Regions from separate parts of the Streptomyces sp. NPDC059169 genome, predicted to be linked through region 1. Evidence: riboswitches for the same ligand, from Rfam matches in the RefSeq annotation. Region 1 holds a riboswitch; each other region holds the start of a gene.

Region 1 (6,891 bases):
CCGTGCTTCACCAGCTCGCGCACCGTTTCGGCGTGTCCCCAACAGGCAGCTGCACACAGCGGCGTACCTTCCGATCCGGCTCCCCCGCTCTCCGCGTCGGGGGAGGCACCCGCCTCCAGGAGCAAGCGTGCCGGCTCGCTTTCCCCCTGCACCGAAGCCAGGTAGAGAGGGGTGGTGCCGTCCCCGTCCCCTCGCTCCGGATGCGCACCGGCCCGCAGCAACGCCCTCACCCGCACGGCGTCAGACGTGAGTATCGCTGCAAGGAGATGCCGGGAGAGCTTCTTCTGCCGCCGTTGTTTCATGGTGACGAGGCTAGCGATCACGGATCGATGCAACCGGTCGTACCCGCTCGTCGGGAACGGCGACCAGCTCGTCGTGTCGTAGCGGACGGCCGGTCTTGCGGCCCTCGGCAACAACGGCTGCCGGCCCGCTGGCCGTTCGCTGGCTCACCACGCCCGACGGGTGTGGTGAGCCAGCGATCACGATCCACTGTCGCAACGGTCCCGGGGCGGGCTGGCCGGGGCAGGAGGGCGGAAAGAACTAGACGGACAGGCCCTTGTCCCGCAGCCACGCCATCGGGTCGATGCCGTCGCCGCCCGGGGTGTGCACCTCGAGGTGCAGGTGCGGGCCGGTGACGTTGCCGGTGGCGCCGACCCGTCCGATGGTCTCCGACGTGGACACCTTCTGCCCGGCGGAGACGGTCATCGACGACAGGTGGCAGTACCAGACCTCGGTGCCGTCCTCGAGCTCCAGCACGATGCGGTAGCCGTACGCGCCGGACCAGCCGGCCGATTTGACGGTGCCTCCGTGGACGGCCTTGACCGGCGTACCCGTGGGTGCCGCGAAGTCGAGACCGGTGTGGTAGCCGGAGGACCACATGGAGCCGGCTTCCCCGAAGGTTGAGGTGAGCGTGTACGAGGAGGTCGGCAGGGAATAGCTGCTGGCGAGCTTGGCGAGCCGCTCGGCCTCCGCCTTGCGGGCCGCCTCTTCCTCGGCCTTCTCCGCAGCGGCCTTCTCTGCGGCGGCCTTGGCCTCGGCCGCCGTCTGCTGGGCCTTCGCCTCCGCGGCCGCCTTCTCCGCGGCCGCCTTCTCCGCGGCGAGCTTCGCCTCGGCCTCCGCCACGGCCTGCTGCTGCTCGGCCTGCTGGAGGATCCGGGCGCGCAGTACCTCGCCCGCGTCACCGGTGCCCTGTCCGCCGCCCTCGACCGTGTCGGAGACCGTGAGCGCCGCGAGCGGGACGTCGTGCTGCTCGTCGGAGTCGTCCGAGAGGAGGTCGCCCACGCCCGGGAGCGAGTCCGTGTCCGGGAGGTGGTCCGCGATGGCGTCGGGAAGGGAGATGGAGACCGGTGGCTTGTTCTGCGCGGTGGCCATGCCTCCTGCGCCGACGGCGGCGATGACGCCGACCCCGAGGACGGTGGAGCTCCGGGCCAGTCCGTTCCGCTGCTTGACGACGCGGTGCCTGCCACGCACCGGGCGGATCGATTCCTCAGTCGGATTCCACTCCTCCCATTCGCGGGCGGGGGGCTCCTGGAGGGCAGGCTCGTTGGACGCCACGGAGGCGCTCTCCTTTCCTTCCTTCTCGCCTACCGGGTTAGCTGACGGGTTCGGAGCAGGAAGGTCTCCTACAGGCACCGGAGCACCCGATTCACCCCAATTGATGGTTCCCCGGTCCCCTTGCAGGATTCGGCGTGCGCACGCGGCGCCGTCTCTTACGACGGCCGGGACAACCGCGCTGCGTTATCGAACGTTAATAGACACGAGGGGCGGATTCCAAGCGCTTCCCCTTGATCGTTAGGGCTATCCACCGGGACTTACCAGGCACAAGACAAGTGAAACGGGCAAGTTGACAGCCCCTCAGCATGAAGGGCGAATCTGACTGTTCGTCAAATGTTATTCGGAGGGAGACGCTCCGATTACCGTCCGTCGTCGTTGCCTGGTTCGAGGGGACGAGCCGATCCATCCGGGCCGTGCAGACCGTTCAGGTGGGGGTCATGGACCGGTGATCGACGGATGACCGCGTGACGGAACGGCCGGGACCCACCGGGAGGCCGCCCTGCCGGTTCAGGAGCGAGCAGTTCACGGCACGACCGGCATCGTCCTGCGGCGCTCCGGCTGCCGTTCCCCCGGCCGGCTGATCGCCAGGAGCGCCATGTCGTCTGTCGATCGGCCACCCGTGTGCCTCCGCACGTCGGCCACGACGGCGTCCAGCAGTTCCTCAGGGCCGGGAAAGATCCGCCCGCCCAGCCGTGCACGCGGATCGTAGAAGACGCCGTGGGCGTCACGCGCCTCCGACAGTCCGTCCGTGTAGAACAGGAGTGTGGCACCCGCGGGGTACGGCGCCTCGTACGCCCGCTCCGGCCATGACGCCAGGTCGCCCATCCCCAGCGGTAGCGAGTGGTCGGGCGGTTCCAGCCGGTCGAGGCCACCGTCGGCCTTCAAGATCAACGGAGGTGGGTGCCCCCGGTTGACGATCCTCACACGGCCGTCCCCGCGCGGGATCTCGGCGAGCACGGCCGTGGTGAAGCCCTCCACCGCATCCAGACCTGAGCGGCGGGCGCCCTCCCGCGCGAGCGCGCGTTCCAACCGCTGGGCAACCGCCTCCAGCGAGGACTCCTGCTCGGCCGCCTCACGGAACGCACCGAGGACTACGGCCACCGTCTCGACGGCGTCCAGGCCCTTCCCGCGTACGTCGCCGACGATCAGCCGCACCCCTCTCGGAGTGTCCTCCACAGCGAACAGGTCACCGCCGATGAACGCGTCCGCCTGGGCGGCTTCGTACCGCGCCGCGACGTGCAAACCACCGATCCGTTCCGCGGGAATGGGGAGCACCGCCCGCTGCGCGGCCTCCGCGACCACGCGCGCCGAAGCGAGCTGACGGCCGCTGCGGAACACCACGCGGTTGATGAACAGGGCCAGCACCGAGACCGTGATCACGGTCAGTTGCTCCGTGAGGGCCGGGATCTCGGTGGTCGTGCTGTTGTAGACGTGCAGCCCGGCCACCGCCAGCACGGCGGCCAGGCCCGTCAACAGGGTGAACAGCGGCGAGAAGAAGGGAGCGGCGACCAGCGGAGCCGCGGAGAAGAGCGGTGAGGCGGTGAACGACTCGGGGGTGGCCAGGTCGAAGAGCACGCCGCCCACGATCAGCAACGCCGGGAGCACCCGGACGATGTTGCGGCCACCGTCCCGCCGCCGCCCGTCATCGTCTGCTCGCTGCCACACCAGTGGTCTCCTGCCGGCTCCTCACACGGCTGCGGACGGTACCGCACCCACCTCAGGCTGGCCGGATCCGCGTCGCTCGGCGACCCACCGTCGGCCAACCGGACTAGGGCCCACCCCGCACCGCGGCAGCCGGGTTACTCGGCGGGGTGCGGCCCCGACCCGAGGTTCGGCGGGACGTCGCTCCGGGCCGGTAAGCCCTGGTGACCGCCGCTCGTCCGTCCAGCCTAAGGCGACGCGCGGAGGTCGGCCCGGCTCACGACTCCGACGGAAGACACCGAGGGCCCGGAACCATGTGGTCCCGGGCCCTCGGCCATCAGTAGCGGGGACAGGATTTGAACCTGCGACCTCTGGGTTATGAGCCCAGCGAGCTACCGAGCTGCTCCACCCCGCGTCGGTGAACACCACCTTACGCCATGCGGAGCATGATCCTTTCCATTTTCCCGCCCGGGTCCCGCGAAAGTCCCGGGAGGAACTCAGCGGCGACGGAAATGCGCGGCGGTGAGCGCACCGCCGACGGCGAGCAGGAGCGCCGCGGCACCGGCCGCATACCAGCGCCCGGCGGAGGAGCCGGTGCGGGCGGGCGCACCGGTCGTCGTGCCCGCGTCACCAGTCGTCGTGGACGTGCCGGACGTGAAGGGGGAGGCCTTCGCCGTGGTGGTGGAGCCCTGGGAGGGGGTCGAGAACGGGACGGCAGCCGGGACGGCGGGCTTGGCCTGCGGCGGCCGGTCGGCCGCGGGCTCGGCACCGCCCTGCGCCACCTCCAGCGCGAGCACGGCGCCGGCCCCGGCCCGGGTAGGTGTTCCCGGCGACCACGTGCGTGGAAGAGCGGAGGCCCACGGTGGTGCGCTTGCCGATGACGTTCAGGTCCAGCACCGTCAGGCGCAGCCCGTACCGGTGCGTGGCGCCGTTGCCGAAGCCGCGGCCCATCGCGGGCAGACCCCACGCGGCGTCGTCCATGAAGGGGTGGTGCCAAGGAGGTGCGGTAGCGCAACGCGTAGGTACGCGAGGAATCGCCGCCGGGCGTCCGATTGTGATCGGGGCTCGGCGCCCCGTCACTCCCCCCTCTTCGGCGGGCGGCGACACGTCGATCTTCGGCGATCGTGATCGCCGGAGCGATCCTCGAACCGTCACTACCGCGCAACGGTCCGCCCAGGCGGCCGCCCACCCGTAGCGGCCCGCGACCGCGATGCGGCTGACCGGTGACTATTCAGCGATCTCGGTCCGCTCCCACCACTGGTACACGGTCACCCGACCCTCCGGGCTGTCCTCGTGCCGCGTCGTGGCCTTGAAGTGCTCGTAGCCGCCGAGATGCGGAATCTTCAGCTCCTGTCCCGGCGGCGTGATCGGCACGATCTTCCCCTGCAGATCGTCCGGTCCGCCTTCCAGGAGTGCCTTGCTAGCCATACATCCAGTTTTCCCACCACAGGGGCGACCCCGCACGTCCGGAGCCCCGTTCGGCCCAGCCCGGCGGACGAGCTCAGCCGCCGAGCGAGTCCAGGAACGCGAAGAGGTGGCCCCTCGTTCGATCGATCTGCTGTTCCACCGTGAGGGACTCCTTCAGCCTTCCGCCGGGAACCGGCACCTTGATCCCACGTACGTAGAGGGAGCAGGCGAGGTCGGTGCACATGTATGCCCCGACGGAATTGCCCTCCCTGCCGGCCCGACCCGCCTTGCGGGCGGTCATCAGGGAGACACCGTCACCGGGGTGGGTCGTCAGGCACAGGGAGCACATGCTGCGGTGGAGATAGCCGCGCTGCCGGGACGGAAAGCGGAGGGACACGCCGATCGGCCGGTCGTCCCGCTCGGCGACGAGGTAGCAGCGGTCGGGCGCCGCGGGGTCGCGCCACCCGAGGAAGTCCAGGTCGCCCCAGGGGCGCTCGTCGAGGTCGCGCGGGACGGACAGACGCCTCACCTCTCCCTTCGAACAGTTGACGAACGATGCACGGATGTCCTGCTCGGTCAGTGGCTCCATACCGACGACGCTACGAATCCTAGGGGCCCTAGGCAAATGATTAATACCCCTAGTTTCTGCCCGGGGAGTGTTCATGCGGGGTCACCGGTCCGCAACCGGCACGTCGGTGTCGACGGACGGTCTCTCCTCCACGGACCGACTCAGGACCCGCAGGAACGGAGACCCGGCCGGGACGGGGGCAGCCGCGGGTGAACCGACCCGCTCGGCAGAAGGACTCCGGCAGCCGCCAGCATCGGCGCACCGGGCGAGCTCGATGCACCGCACCGGCCTTCGCCGTAACCAACCCGGCCCAGCCCGGCCGCCTCGGCCGTGCCCGGTGTCAGTCCGGGATCTGGATCTCCAGCGGGCCGCACCCGAGTCGCTTCGCCTCCGCAGCCACATATGCGGGAAAGACCTCACGGATGAAGGTGTAGTTGCGGAAAGCCACTCGCTCCTGCGCGATGAAGACGACGTCACCCTTCTGGCACTCGGCCCGCACGGCGGCGACGGTCGGGGAGTAGGAACCCGTCCGTCGCGACGAGCCGACGACCTTCATGGAAGGGCCGTTGTCGATGGCGGCACTTCCGAAGGCGCCGGTGAGGTCCTGCTCCTGGATCGTCTGGAGCCGCAGCTGCGGACGGACGGTATGCCCCAGAACGATGTCGCACGTGCGGACGGGACTGTCATCCCCGGCCGAGGTGCGCAGGCGGATGTCCGACGCGGAGTAGGGCTTCGGCAGGCGCAGCTCCTTGACGCCGCACAACTCGCCATCGGCGCGCATCGCCGTGAACTCAGGTACGGCGGTCAGCGTTCCGGGCTCAGGGAGCTTGCCCGAGCAGCCGAGTTCCGCCAGGGAGCCGTTCGCGATATGGACGGCGGTACGGGCGAGAGCCTTGTGGAACGAGGCGTTCCTGTCCGCGTCCGCGGTGTTCTGGATCTCGTCGTCGCCCATGGTGACGTCCACGACCGCCGGGCCCGAGAACATCCCGGGCTTGGAGCAACTGTCCGGGAGGGCCACCCAGGCGCGGGTGTCCGAGGCCATGCCCAGCAATCCGTCGCCCAGCGGAGTGAGCCTGGACGACAGGAACTCCTCGGCCCAGGGGATGTTGTCCTTCCTGAGACCGTCGAGTTTGTGGACCCGGACGTCGATCTGACGGCCGGGGGTGCCTCCGTCGTGGCTCGTGATGCGGCAACTGCCGTACAGCGGCGCGCCTGACCTACGTGACCACTCCGGTCGTATCTCCGCGTCCTCGGTGTCCCAGCCGCCGAGGAGTTCGTCGAGGTCCTGGTCCGTCACGGAATCCCAGCAGGGAGACTCGGCGAAAGGCAACGCACCCACCTGCCAGGCGACGATGCCGGCGCCGATGAGCGTCCCGGCGACCGTCAGGGCAACAGCGCCCAGCAGACGGCGACGACGGCCCGCAGGTGGACCAGGCGGCCCCACGGGTGCAGAGTGTGCAGCTGCGAAGCGCACCGAACCGGACCCGGACGTCTCCGACACGGGTGTACTCGACGGTCCGTTCGGCAGTTGGTCGTCCGTGGTCATGATTCCCCGTCCCCCTGGTCGTCCTGGCCCTTGTCATGGCACCTTGCAGAAGCGTAGTCACAGGGCCCCCTGGACGCCGACGAGGGCAGGCCTGCCCAACACGCCGCTGCGCGTCGACGGGACCCCGCAACCCACTGCGTCGCGCTCCGGACATCGCAGCCCGATGCCCTACGAA
Region 2 (6,891 bases), on a different contig from region 1:
CGTCATGCTCCACGGCTTCGTCGACAACCGCTCCGTGTTCGTGCTCCTGCGACGCTGCCTGGCCCGGCACGGCTGGAGCCACCTGGAGTCCCTCAACTACTCGCCGCTGACCTGCGACATACGGACGGCGGCGGAGCTCCTCGGTCGGCACGTCGAACAGATCTGCGCGCGCACCGGTCACCAGGAGGTCGACGTCGTCGGCCACAGCCTCGGGGGCCTCATCGCCCGCTACTACGTCCAGCGGCTCGGCGGTGACCACCGCGTCCGCACACTGGTCACCCTCGGCACCCCGCACGCGGGTACGCGCGTCGCGCCCTTCGCGAGCGCCCACCCCCTCGTACGCCAGATGAGGCCGGGCTCCGCGGTGATCGCCGAGTTGCGCCGTCCCGCGCCCGACTGCAGGACCCGGTTCGTCAGCTTCTGGAGCGATCTGGACCAGGTGATGGTGCCCCCCGAGACGGCGCGCCTGGACCATCCCGACCTCGCGGCGCAGAACGTCCACGTGAACGGCATCGGCCATCTCGCGCTGCCCGTCCATCCCGCCGTCGCGACCAGGGTCCGCGAAGTACTGGAGTCGGGTGGTGCGGGACTCGGCGCCACCGGCGCCGCATCGGTGGCCTGAAGTCGAACAAAAGTCGAACATAAGGCCAAGGCTCTGCCTACAGCCCACCGAAACACGGCCGAATGCCCGTTTCCGGCTTCGGTAAAACCAGTGGAAGATTGTCGCCGTCGCATACCGCCGGGTACAGTCGCGCCACTGCTTTGCCTCTGGTGTCTCCGTCACACGGAGCCCAGATCCTGCTCCTGTCTGCCGAGGCGAGAGAGAAGTTGGTGAACGACCAGCACCCCGACGCCGGGTACGCCCCGTACGCCACCGGCAGCTTCGACACCGACCCGCTCTTCGGCACCATGCCGGGCGACTACGAGTCCGGACACAACGGGCACAGCGGCCATTACGACGCATCGCAGTGGACCACGAACTCCACCACGGGCTACGGGGCCTACGGCGTCCAGGCGCACGAGCAGCCGTACCCGCAGCAGTACGACGCAGGCCAGTACGACGCGGGCCAGTACGACACCACCGCTCAGTGGGACGCCAACGCCTGGAACCAGTCGGGGCAGTTCACCACGGACCCGTTTGAGACCGCCGCGACCTCCGTCCCCTACGACGCCACGGGGCAGTGGACGACGACCGGCTACGGGACGTCGTACGACTCGGGCGCCTTCGACGCGACCGCCTGGAACTCCGGTGCCGGCACGACGGATTCGCCCCTTGCGACGGACGCACCCGATGCCACGGCCGTCTACCCGCAGTTCGCCGAGCCCGTCGGACAGCAGGCCGAGCAGGCTTCCGACACCACGGCGTACGCCGACTATCCCGGTTTCGACGCGCACCAGGAACTCGACGGGGGAGTCGCCTCCGAGCAGTTCCCCACCACGGCCGGCTACGACGCCGACATGCCGTCGGATGCCGTGACGAGCGAGGGCCAGGGAAGCGACTACGCATCGGCAGCGGACTCCGACCGCGACTCCGCCTATGACACCGACCATGAGCAGGACTACGGTTACGCCGAGGACTCCGGCCACGAGCCCGATCCCGCACTGGTCGCCGAGGCCGCCACCATCACCGCCCCCGCCGTGGCGCTCTCCTCCTCGCCCGCCACGGCACGCCCCGTCCGCCGAACCGGCGGCAGCCGCGGCCGTCGCCGCACCCCCACCAAGCGCTCCGCCCTGCTCACCGTGGCCGTACCGTCCGCATGCGTGATGGGAGTCGCCGGCGTCGCAGCCGCCTCGGTCAGCGGGCTCACCGGCACCGACGACAAGAAGGACAGCGGCACCGCGGTCACTGCCGCCGACCCGTCGTCCGTGAAGCCGGCAGTCGCGAACAACAAGCTCGACACCCAGCTCGCCGCACTCAGCGCCGACGCCCGCGACTTCGGCGACCGCGCCAGCCGCACGCAGGAACGCATCGACCTCAAAGCCCGCCAGGAGGCGGAACGGAAGAAGCGCGAGGCGGAAGCCGCACGCCGCGAGGCCCTGCGCCCCAAGTTCGCGCTCCCGGTGAGCCAGCACGGACTCAGCGCCTACTACGGCCAGGCCGGCGTCAACTGGATGTCCATGCACACCGGCATCGACTTCCCTGTCTCCTATGGGACCCCTGTGATGGCCGCGACCGACGGCACCGTGCGCACCCAGTGGAACAGCGCGTACGGCAACATGGCCATCGTGACCGCCGAGGACGGTACGGAGACCTGGTACTGCCACCTCAGCAGCACCAAGATCCGCTCCGGCAAGGTCAAGGCCGGCGAAACGATCGCCTTCTCCGGCAACTCGGGCAATTCCACGGGCCCGCACCTGCACTTCGAAGTGCGACCCGGCGGCGGTTCCGCCGTGGACCCGCTGCCCTGGCTGCGCAGCCACGGGCTCAGCCCGACCTGACCGACGCCGGTCCCACGACCACGACGAGGACCGTCGGCCGGCCCGACCGGCGGCAGAGGCCCGGGGCACACTCGTCCCGCCCGTCCCGGTGGCAGTCCGCGTCCTCTGTGGCGCACCCGCACCCTCGCGTCCGGCGCGGCCGGGTCATACGCGTCCCGCCCGCCGTTTCTCCCTGAGACCATGCGCCCCGTTCCCGGACGTCCCCCAGGGCCACCGCACGTCGGCAACGGGGCATCCTTCCGTCGGGGCCCGGCGCCCGTCAGGACCGTCACGCCCCGCGGGCCGGCGCGTCCGCAGGCCGGCGCGTCCGCAGGCCGGCACGACCACGGACCGCGCCGCGAAGCGACTCTCGTCAGAGCTTCTCGACCGGGGCGTACCGCAGCAGCAGCCGTTTCGGCTTGGCGTCCCCGAAGTCGATCGTGGCCTGGGCGTCCGATCCCGAGCCGGTGACCGCCATGACGGTACCCAGCCCGAACTGGTCGTGCGTGACCCGGTCGCCGACCGCCAGCGCGATCACCGGCTTGTCCGTCGTCCGCCTGGTGGCGAAGCCCGAAGGGCCGGAGCGCGCCCGGGAGGACGAGAGCGAGGAGGTGATCCCGGACGTCGGGCCGGCGGGGGCCGCCATGGGACCGGTGCGCTTCCACTGCACGTGCACGTCCGGGATCTCTTCGAGGAATCGGGACGCGGGGTTGTACGCCGGCTGCCCCCAGGCGCTGCGCATCGACGACCGCGTCACGTAGAGCCGCTCGCGGGCGCGAGTGATCCCCACGTACGCCAGGCGCCGCTCCTCCTCCAGTTCCTTGGTCTGGCCGAGTGCGCGCATGTGCGGGAAGACGCCGTCCTCCATGCCGGTGAGGAACACCACCGGGAACTCCAGGCCCTTCGCCGTGTGCAGCGTCATGAGCGTGATGACTCCGCTGCCCTCCTCGTCCTCGTCGGGGATCTGGTCGGAATCCGCGACGAGCGCGACCTGCTCCAGGAACTCGGCGAGCGTGCCGGAGCCCTCCTCGGCTCCGCGCTCCTGCTCGAACTCCAGTGCCACGGCGGCGAGTTCCTGCAGGTTCTCGATGCGCGTCTCGTCCTGCGGGTCGGTCGAGGCCTGGAGCTCGGCCAGGTACCCGGTCCGCTCCAGCACTGCCTCCAGCACGACGGCCGGTCCTGCGCCCGAGTCGACGACGGTGCGCAACTCCTCCATCAACGTGTTGAAGCGCTTCACGGCGTTGGCCGAACGGGCCGCCATCCCATAGGCCTCGTCGACGCGGCGCAGCGCCTGCGGGAAGGTGATCTTCTCGCGCAGCGCCAGCGCGTCGATCATCGCTTCGGCGCGCTCGCCGATGCCGCGCTTGGGGACGTTGAGGATGCGGCGCAGCGGGACGTTGTCCTCGGGGTTGGCGAGGACCCGCAGGTAGGCGAGGACGTCCCGGACCTCCTTGCGCTCGTAGAAGCGCACTCCGCCGACGACCTTGTACGGCAGCCCGACGCGGATGAAGATCTCTTCGAAGACGCGTGACTGTGCGTTGGTCCGGTAGAAGACGGCGACGTCGCCCGCCTTTGCCTCACCCGCGTCCGTCAGCCGGTCGATCTCGTCGGCGACGAACTGCGCCTCGTCGTGCTCGGTGTCCGCGACGTAACCGGTGATCTGCGCTCCGGCGCCCGCGTTCGTCCACAGGTTCTTGGGGCGGCGGCTCTCGTTGCGCTCGATGACGGCGTTGGCGGCGGAGAGGATCGTCTGCGTGGAGCGGTAGTTCTGCTCGAGCAGGATCGTGGTCGCGTCCGGGTAGTCCTCCTCGAACTGGAGGATGTTGCGGATCGTGGCGCCGCGGAAGGCGTAGATCGACTGGTCGGCGTCGCCGACGACGCACAGCTCGGCGGGCTCGAGGTCCTCGTACCCGGTGCCAACGAGCTCGCGCACCAGCGTGTACTGCGCGTGGTTGGTGTCCTGGTACTCGTCGACCAGTACGTGGCGGAAGCGCCGGCGGTAGTGCTCGGCGACGTCGGGGAACGCCTGGAGCAGATGGACGGTCGTCATGATGATGTCGTCGAAGTCCAGCGCGTTGGCCTCGCGCAGCCGGGCCTGGTACATCCGGTACGCCTCGGCGAGCGTCTTCTCGAATCCGTCGGCCGCGCCGTCGGCGAACGTCTCCTCGTCGACCAGCTCGTTCTTCAGGTTCGAGACCTTGGCGCTGAAGGACTTCGGCGGGAACTTCTTCGGGTCGAGGTCCAGGTCTCGGCAGACCAGCGACATCAGGCGCTTGGAGTCGGCCGCATCGTAGATCGAGAACGACGAGGTGAAGCCGAGCTTCTTCGACTCACGGCGCAGGATACGGACGCACGCGCTGTGGAACGTGGACACCCACATGGCGTTGGCGCGCGGGCCGACGAGCTGCTCGACGCGCTCCTTCATCTCGCCGGCGGCCTTGTTGGTGAACGTGATGGCCAGTATCTGACCGGGATGCACGTGGCGGGTCGCCAGCAGATGGGCGATCCGGTGGGTGAGCACGCGGGTCTTGCCGGAGCCGGCACCGGCAACGATGAGCAGGGGTGACCCGGTGTGCACGACGGCGGCGCGCTGCTGCTCGTTCAGCCCCTCGAGCAGCGCGGCCGGGTCCACGACCGGGCGCGGCGCACCGTTGCGGTAGTGGGCGTCCCCGCTGGGAGGCGCGTCGAACGCCCCCTCGAAGAGGTCGTGCGGGACCTCCTCGTGGGGGTGCTCACCATGCTCGTCGTCCTCGGGCGGGGGGGACTCCTCCGACGCCGAGGTGCGCTGGAGATCCGCCAGGAAGCTGTCGTCAAAGAGGCTGCTCATCGCAGTACGAGTCTAGGCCGCCCCGCCGACAACCCGCCGCCGCCTTCCCCACACCGGACGCAGGGAGCGCACACATCAGGCCGACTACCCAGCGTCATGTCTCGGCCACAACACGCCGAGGTCACGGAAATGTATCGGGCAAATCGAACATCCACCTTCACAGCAGCACCACACTTTGGCTAGCGTGCTCGCCCAGGCGATCCGTTCACCATCGGCGACCCACGCCAACCGGGCAGCCTGCGCCGAATTCGACCTCCCTGACGGGAGTTCGGAACCGGGGACCCAACATGCATACGCAACTGGGGTGAATCGGGCCATATTTCGCTCGGCCCGTAGGACAGCCTTCCGATCCGTCCGAACCCGACAGCTAACCCGGTAGGCGGTCCACGGAAGGAGATGCCGACCTTGGCGTCGCATCGCAAGGAGCGCAGTCGACCGCGTACGAACGCCCCCACAGTCGGGTTCACGACGGCCGCCATAGCGGGTGTCTCGCTACTGTCGACCCAGAACGCAACCGCCGAACCCAAGCCGAGCCTCGAAGAGGTCCAGCAGAAGGTCGACGCCCTCTACCGGCAGGCGGGCTCCGCCACCCAGGAGTACAACCGGGCGCAGGAAGCCACCACGAAGCAGCGCCGCGCGGTGGACCGGATCATGGACGACGCCGCCGAGCGCGCGGACGCCCTCAACGAGACCCGGCGCGCCCTCGGTACGTTCGCCGCCGCCCAGTACCGCACCGGTGGGGTCACCCCGACCGCCGCGTTGCTCTTCGCCGACAGTCCGCAGGACTACGTCGACCAGACGCAACTGATGGACCGGATGACCGACCGGCAGCGCAGCGCGATCACGGACTTCGAGACGGAGCAAGCCGCGGCGGCGAAGGAGCGTGCGCGGGCCACCAAGAGCCTGGAGTCGCTGACGGCCTCGCAGGAGTCGCTGCGCACCAGCAAGCAGACCGTCCAGAAGAAGCTCGCCGAAGCGCGGGAGCTGCTGTCGCGGCTGACGGCCGAGGAGCGAGCCCGGCTGGACGAGTTGGAGCAGGAACGCGCGGAGGAAGCCCGCCGCAAGGCAGAGGCGAGGGCCAGGGCGGAAGCCGAGCAGCAGCGCCAGCAGCAGGAGCAGGAGCAGCAACAGGAGCAGAGCCAGGGCGCCACAACGGGCACGGACGCCACCACCGGTACGTACGCCGCGAAGGCTGAAAAGGTGCTGTCCTTCGCCCGGGCGCAGATCGGCAAGCCGTACGTCTGGGGTGCGACGGGGCCCAGTTCCTACGACTGCTCCGGGCTCACCCAGGCCGCATGGCGGGCCGCCGGCGTCGATCTGCCCCGCACCACCTGGGACCAGGTGAAGGTGGGGCAGCGGGTCGCGACGGAGCAGCTCCTCCCCGGCGACCTCGTCTTCTTCTACAACGACATCAGCCACGTCGGCATCTACATCGGCGACGGCAAGATGATCCACGCACCGAAGCCCGGCACCTCCGTGCGCGAGGAGTCCATCTACTACATGCCGATCTACGGGAGCGTCCGGCCGGCCTGATCGTCAGATCGGTTCCCGGGGGGCCACTCTTCACTCTCCCGGGCCTCCCCTCCGGCGCCTCCTCGACGAGAGCGGGCCGGACGGCCGGGCCGATCAAGGTCGGCTCGGCCTCA
Region 3 (6,891 bases), on a different contig from region 1:
GGCATCGCGCCACGGAACGCCGGTGCGGGTACGGAACCGCATGCCGTCGATCAGCTGCCCCCGGTCCATATCGGCGGGTGTCCCGGCTTCTTGCCCCTCAGGCGTACGGAACGCTCTACAACTACTGGATCGGCTACTCCATCTCGGCCCGGTTCAGCACATCGACGCCGCCCGGAATCGTGGCGCCCGGCGGCCGGCGACTGGCCGCCTGTGCCGAGCATGTCGTCCCAGTCGATTCCCATGCTCCCCACCGCAATCATCTGTACGTCCTGTACATTTTTACCGGCGCGTACGCGCGAACACAGATGCGGAAGAGGAGTCATGACCCGTCCTTCAGCCCGTTACGTCCTGCCGGAGTTCACCGAGCGCACCAGCAAGGGCCTGCGCACCGTCGACCCCTACACGAAGCTGCTCGATGAGCGGATCATCTTCCTCGGCACCCCCGTGGACGACACCTCGGCCACCGACGTCATCGCACAGTTCCTGTACCTCGAGTACGCCGCACCCGACCAGGACATCTCCCTGTACATCAACTCTCCGGGCGGCTCCGTGGACGCCATGTCCGCGATCTACGACACGATGCAGATCGTCACCTGCGACGTGGCGACCGCCTGTCTGGGCCAGGCAGCGTCCACGGCCGCCGTCCTGCTCGCAGCGGGCACGCCCGGCAAGCGGTCAGCCCTGCCCGGTGCGAGGGTCGTCATCCAGCAGCCCTCGCTGTCCGAACCGGTGCAGGGGCAGCCGACCGATCTTGAGCTCCAGGCACAGGAGTTGCTGCGGCAGCGGGAGCAGTTGGCCGCGATGTTCGTGCGCCACACGGGACAGAGCGCCGAAGCCACCGCAGCCGCCATCGAACGGGACACCGTCTTCGACGCCGCCGGCGCCAGGGAGTACGGGATCATCGACCACGTCATCAAGAACCGCACGGCGTCCTTGACTTCCCTCGGTACGCGGTGAACCAGCCGTGCTTCCCCCGGAAATCCCACCGCTCCCCGCACTGACGCGCGCCGAAGGGGAGTTCATCGACAGCTATCTCGAAGTCGTCGACCAACTGGGGCGGATCAACCCGGCCCGCTGCACCCACACCTACGGGGCACTCCGTGCTGCGCAGGCCCTCGTCACACGGGCCGCGGATCTGCGGGCCGCGCTGACGCTCATGCACGCACGGGGCGAGAGCGAAATGCACTCCCCCACATTGACGCGCGCACTCAGGTTGTTGGACGGGGAACGGCGAGCTTCTCGGATCATCGTCCCGCCCGGGGACACGAGTTGAATCCCGACGCCCACGAAGGTCAGGACGCGTACGAGTGGGTGTCGCCCAACCGGCTGGTCGCGATCGCGCCCCTGATACCGGGCGAGTTGCGTGGCACGTTGCTCCATCCGACGTACCGGCCCGTTCCGCCGCAGGTACAGCGCTCGTCGTGCGCCGATTCCGGTTGGGCCGAACGGCCCTGTCCACCCGATCGGCCCCATGGAGAGGAGGCTCACAAAACATCGTTTCCACACGGAAATCCGCGGGCCGGTGCGCCAAGATCCGTGGGGACGACAAGCCCCCGCCACCGCGGCGGGGCGGTCCGGGCGGACGCCGAGTCCTGCCGCCGCACCGGACGCCTGGTCGACATGAGGGCTTCGGCAGGAGTGGAGGACCCAGGCAGTACGGCCCTGGCGCACCAGCGCCGGGCCTTGGGGTGAAGCCGCGTGCGCGGCCGGGCGTCTTCGCCAGCCCGAACCCGACAGGTCATCTTTCACAGGCGGCTGACGAAGGGTTGCGCATGGCTGCGCAGACACATGTCCCGTCTCTCCTGTTGTCCCGGACGAGCGCCGTGTCGGCGCTCACGCTCGCGGCCGTCGGCGGTTCGCTGATCGTGCCGGGCGGCGCGACGGAAGCCGAGGCGGCACCGTCGTACGCGGCGAAGGCACTCAGCGTGGCCGCGTCGAAGAAAGGATCCCCCTACCGCTACGGAGCAGCGGGACCGCACAGGTTCGACTGTTCTGGGTTGATCCTCTACTCGTACAAGAAGGCCGGGAAAAGGCTGCCGCGCACCGCGCAGCAGCAGTACAACCGCACGCGGCACGTCTCCGCCTCCCAACGGCAGCGTGGCGACCTGGTCTTCTTCCACTCCGGCGGGAACGTCTACCACGTCGGGATCTACGCGGGCGGCGGGAGGATCTGGCACTCTCCGAAGACCGGCTCGGTGGTGAAGCTGAGCAAGATCTGGTCGAAGAAGGTGCGGTACGGGCGCGTGCGCTGACCCCGCTCCACCGGAGCCCCCGGTGAGCTGATCGGCTCATCACCCCGCATGTTCCGCGGGGCGCGGGCTACTCGTCCTGTATGCCAGACGACGAGAGAGTCAGCGCCCTGCGGGACGAGACCGAGTCGGAGCGGGCCGACCGCAACTTCGCCGAACTGCTGCAGGAGCTTCGGGTCCTCCAGACCGGCGTCCAAATCCTGTTCGCCTTCCTGCTCACCCTCGCGTTCACGGCGCGGTTCCCGTCGCTCGACTCGTTCCAGCGCGGTACGTACGTGACCACCCTCATGCTGGCCGTGCTGGCAGCGGCACTGTTCACCGCGCCCGCGGCTCTGCACCGCGGTCTGTTCCGCCGCGGGGCGAAGAAGGAGATCGTGATGGTCTCCTCCCGGCTGGCCGCCATCGGCATGGCGGTGCTCGCCCTGGCACTCGGCAGCGCCGTGCTGTTGGTCGTCGACGTCGTGCACGGCACGCCGGAAGGGGTCGTCGCGGCCACCGCGACACTACTGGTGTGCGCTGGCCTGTGGGGCCTGCTCCCGCTGTGGGTGGGCCGGCGCATCAGCGCAGCACGGGAGCAGCCACCAGAGTCGCGCCGAGGGCAGTGAGCACCCCGCCGCTGACGCCCTCCACGGTGCGGGCGGCACGCGGCCGACGCAGCCACCGCCCGAGCCGGTCCACGAGCAGGGCCACGGCCGGGAACCAGACGAGCGCCAGGGCGACGACCACCCCGGCCAGCAGCATCGTGCGCGGAAGGACGGCCGCGCCGTGGGGGACGAACTGGGGCAGCAGGCTGAGGAAGAGCACCGGTGCCTTGGGGTTGAGCACATTGGTGAGGAAGCCCTGGCGCAACGCAGTGGTGCTGCCCGTCGCGGCGGCCGTGTCCGCGGGCACCTCCTGCCCGGGGGAGGCTCTGAGGGCACTGCGCAGTGCCCGGACACCGAGGTAGAGCACGTACGCCCCGCCTGCGAACTGCAGCGTGCGGTAGAGCACGGGCACCGCGAGCAGGAGCGCGGCCAGCCCGGCGACGGCCAGCGCGGTGTGCACGACGAGTCCGCCGACGACGCCCAGTGCACAGGCGACCCCCGTCGAGCGGGAGGCGAGTGCATTGCGGACGACGACGGTGAAGTCGGCGCCCGGCATGGCGACCATTCCTGCGGCAACCCCGGTGAAGGCGATGAGCTGTGCGTCCATGGGTCCCAGACTGGACCCTACGAGACCATAGCGTGTATTGGGAATCTTCTGGATCTGGCTAAAGAGATGCTTAAGGGGTGGCATGTACGACCCGACGCGGCTGGCGGCACTGGTGGCCGTGGCCGAGGCCGGTTCGATCACCAGGGCGGCAGCCCGGCTCGGATACACGGCACCGGCACTCTCCCAGCAACTGGCGAAACTGGAGCGGGAGGCGGGAGTCGCGCTGCTGGTACGCCACCACCGCGGGACACGGCTGACCGCCGCCGGCGAGGTCCTCGTGGGGCACGCCCGCCGGGTGCTGGACGAGTTGGATCGGGCCCGCCTCGAACTGGCGCGGTTGTCCGGGCTCTCCGGCGGTCGGCTCAGGGTGGGCACGTTCACGACGGTGGGCGTGCATCTGCTGCCGCCGGTCCTGAGCGCCTTCCGGCGCGCCCATCCGGACGTGGAGCTGGCGGTCGCCGATTACGAGCCGCCGCACGGGGTGGCGGCCGTCGCCGCCGGCGAGGTGGACCTCGCGCTCACGCACGCGTACGAGCCGGCCGACCCGTATCCGCTGCCCTCCGGGGTGTTCCTGGAATCCCTGCTGGTCGAGGAGCTGGTACTGGTCACGGCTCCGGGGCAGGTACTGGCGAGCGGATCCGGACGGCTCCCCGTGTCCGAACTCGCCGGCCGGCCACTGATCAGCGGCGCGCCGGCGCACCCCGCACGCAAGGGGGTGGAGAGTGCTCTCGTCGAGGCGGGGGCGGTACCCGCCGTGGTGTGCGAGTCGCCCGGATACGCACTGGTGTGCGCCCTGGTGAGCGCGGGCATGGGAGTGGCGGTCGTCCCGGAGATGGTCGCGGAGATGGCGGCGACACCCCTCACCGTCCGGCCGCTGGAGCCCGCTGCCTTCCGCCGCACGATCTCGGTCGCCCACCGCGGCGACGCCTCCGGCACGGCGGCACACGCGTTGCGGGCGCTGCTGCGGACCGGTTTCGCCCGCCCATCCGGGTGAGGCCGGCCCATCACCGCCTGCTGCGCACGGGACCGCTGCGCCAGGGCAGGGCGATCCACACGGTCTTGCCTCCCTCCGGAGTGGGGGTGACGGACAGTCGCCCCCCGTACTCGGCGACGAGCCAGCGGATGATGACCATGCCCCGCCCGTTGTCCTGCTGCACCGCGGCGGGCAGCCGCTGTGGCCAGCGCGGGTGGCTGTCGGTCACGCCGATGCGCAGCTGCTCGTCGCGCTCCAGCCGGACGTCGACCGTGAAGGTCGGCGACTGGCCGAACGTGTGCTGCACGGCATTGGTCGCGAGCTCGGAGACGATGAGCCGGATGGTGTCGGCCGCCTCGGCATCCGCGGGCAATCCCCATTCGGTGAGGACGCTCGCGATGTGCATGCGCGCGGCGGAGACCGAGGCGGGATCGCTCGGCAGGGTGACGGATGCTTCCTGGTGGTCTGCCATGGCGAGCTGTCCCTTTCCCACCGGGGCCGGCGCGGCGCATAGCGGATGGTGTGCCGGAACAGCCTCGGGCGTGCTTCGCGCCAGAGTGCCACTGTTGGTGCCACCGTGGGCGGCGATCCACCTGGATGTGCGGATATCTGTCGCTCGAAGCGGTGAACTCTGCGACGTCAGACCGTATTTGGGCCGACATCCGGGCACACCGGGCACACCGGACGGGTATGCGGGCCGGGCCGTCCGACGGTCTCCAACTCCTCTACGAGCAGCCGCCGGTGGGCCCGTCGCCGTCGGCTCCCTCCCGTCAGAGGAGAGGCTCAGGCCGCCGGCGCCGTCGCGAGGATCGTGGCGACCGCCCTGTCGATCTGCCGGCCGGTCAGGTCCGCCCGCGCGGTGAGCCTGATGCGGGAGATGCCGTCCGGTACGGACGGCGGCCTGAAACAGCCGACGGCCAGACCCGCGGCCCGGCAGTCCGCCGCCCAGCGCACCGCGGAGTCCGGCGACGGCGCGGTCACGGAGACCACGGCCGCATCGGGACGCACCGCGCCGAGTCCCGCAGACGTCAGACGCTCGTACAGCGTCCTGGCGACGGTACGGGCGCGGTCGGCGAGATCGGGCTCGCGGCGCAGCAGACGCAGGCCCGCAAGTGCCGCGCCCACCGCGGCCGGGGCGAGCCCGGTGTCGAAGATGAAGGTGCGGGCCGCGTTGACCAGGTGGTCGATGACCGGTGCGGGGCCGAGGACGGCACCTCCCTGGCTGCCCAGGGACTTGGAGAGGGTGAGAGTGGCGACGACTCCGGTGGCACCCGCCAGCCCGGCCGCGTGCAGGGCACCCCGGCCCCCCTCGCCGAGCACGCCGAGACCGTGGGCGTCGTCGGCGATCAGCGCCGCGCCGTGGCCCCCGCACACCCGGGCGAACTCGGCGAGCGGGGCGGCGTCCCCGTCCACCGAGAAGACCGAGTCGGTGACGAACAACGCGCGCCGCCCCGGGTGCGCTTCGAGCGTCTTGCGCACGGCCTCCGGATCGGCGTGCGGAACGACGGCCGTCTCGGCCCGCGAAAGCCGGCAGCCGTCGATGATCGAGGCGTGATTGGCGGCGTCCGACACGATGAGGGAGCCGTGCGAACTGAGCGCCGTGAGCGCCGCGAGGTTCGCCGCGTACCCGGAGGCGAACACGAGTGCGGCTTCGAATCCGCAGAACTCGGCGAGTTCACGCTCCAGTTCCGCGTGCAGCTCGGTGCTGCCGGTGACCAGTCGGGAACCCGTGGCACCCGCCCCCCAGCGCCGGGCCGCCCCCGCCGCGGCCTCGGTGATCTCCGGTCGCCGGGTGAGACCCAGGTAGTCGTTGCTCGCGAGGTCGAGCACGGTCGCGTCGAAGGCGCGGGGCCGCAGCGCGCGGACGAGCCCGGCTTCCTCGCGCAGCCGCGCCGCGTCGGTGGTCCAGTGGAACGGATCCTGGGACATGAGCTCCGGTCCTTTTGTAGGCAGCGCACAGACCCTATCCGGGCGGTGCCGAGGTCAGGGTGTGGCGATACACACACCTCATTCGGCGTCTGTTGTTGAGTTCCTCCTTGGCCGAGGGGTGTTCGGTAGTCCAGGATCTGCATCATGGACCTCCTGAACACGCTGGTGGACAAGGGGCTGCGGCGTGAGCTGCCGACCCGCGAAGAAGCGCTCGCCGTGCTGGCGACCTCCGACGACGACCTGCTCGATGTGGTGGCGGCGGCCGGAAAGGTGCGCCGCACGTGGTTCGGGCGGCGGGTGAAACTGAACTACCTGGTCAACCTCAAGTCAGGCCTGTGCCCGGAGGACTGCTCGTACTGCTCCCAGCGTCTCGGCTCGAAGGCCGAGATCCTCAAGTACACCTGGTTGAAGCCGGACGAGGCGTCGAAGGCTGCCGCCGCCGGCGTCGCCGGCGGGGCGAAGCGGGTGTGCCTCGTCGCCAGCGGCCGGGGCCCGACGGACCGTGACGTCGACCGCGTCTCGCAGACCATCGAGGCCATCAAGGAGCAG

What was found. Region 1 has a riboswitch for cyclic di-AMP ahead of ACFXOM_RS27230 (M23 family metallopeptidase). Riboswitches for the same ligand answer to the same signal wherever they lie in the genome.
Region 2: it holds a riboswitch for cyclic di-AMP, as region 1 does, so the genes downstream of both, ACFXOM_RS02515 (NlpC/P60 family protein) here and ACFXOM_RS27230 (M23 family metallopeptidase) in region 1, are expected to answer to the same signal.
Region 3: it holds a riboswitch for cyclic di-AMP, as region 1 does, so the genes downstream of both, ACFXOM_RS23635 (C40 family peptidase) here and ACFXOM_RS27230 (M23 family metallopeptidase) in region 1, are expected to answer to the same signal.

Annotation. Positions count from the first base shown of each region.
Region 1 is NZ_JBHZCF010000016.1:183,433-190,323, reverse strand. Features, by position in the region: gene ACFXOM_RS27235 (ankyrin repeat domain-containing protein) at 1-302, opposite strand, end outside; gene ACFXOM_RS27230 (M23 family metallopeptidase) at 541-1,554, opposite strand; cyclic di-AMP (ydaO/yuaA leader) riboswitch at 1,566-1,699, opposite strand; gene ACFXOM_RS27225 (PP2C family protein-serine/threonine phosphatase) at 2,077-3,219, opposite strand; tRNA gene ACFXOM_RS27220 (tRNA-Met) at 3,537-3,610, opposite strand; gene ACFXOM_RS27215 (hypothetical protein) at 3,693-3,992, opposite strand; gene ACFXOM_RS27210 (DUF5988 family protein) at 4,423-4,623, opposite strand; gene ACFXOM_RS27205 (FBP domain-containing protein) at 4,697-5,191, opposite strand; gene ACFXOM_RS27200 (hypothetical protein) at 5,511-6,614, opposite strand.
Region 2 is NZ_JBHZCF010000001.1:562,768-569,658, forward strand. Features, by position in the region: gene ACFXOM_RS02500 (esterase/lipase family protein) at 1-622, shown strand, start outside; gene ACFXOM_RS02505 (M23 family metallopeptidase) at 832-2,439, shown strand; gene pcrA (DNA helicase PcrA) at 2,792-5,245, opposite strand; cyclic di-AMP (ydaO/yuaA leader) riboswitch at 5,476-5,643, shown strand; gene ACFXOM_RS02515 (NlpC/P60 family protein) at 5,642-6,778, shown strand.
Region 3 is NZ_JBHZCF010000013.1:89,793-96,683, reverse strand. Features, by position in the region: gene ACFXOM_RS23650 (transposase) at 1-42, opposite strand, end outside; gene ACFXOM_RS23645 (ATP-dependent Clp protease proteolytic subunit) at 322-957, shown strand; gene ACFXOM_RS23640 (hypothetical protein) at 965-1,273, shown strand; cyclic di-AMP (ydaO/yuaA leader) riboswitch at 1,599-1,769, shown strand; gene ACFXOM_RS23635 (C40 family peptidase) at 1,773-2,252, shown strand; gene ACFXOM_RS23630 (DUF6328 family protein) at 2,333-2,854, shown strand; gene ACFXOM_RS23625 (LysE family translocator) at 2,808-3,440, opposite strand; gene ACFXOM_RS23620 (LysR family transcriptional regulator) at 3,523-4,434, shown strand; gene ACFXOM_RS23615 (ATP-binding protein) at 4,445-4,885, opposite strand; gene ACFXOM_RS23610 (8-amino-7-oxononanoate synthase) at 5,197-6,342, opposite strand; gene bioB (biotin synthase BioB) at 6,487-6,891, shown strand, end outside.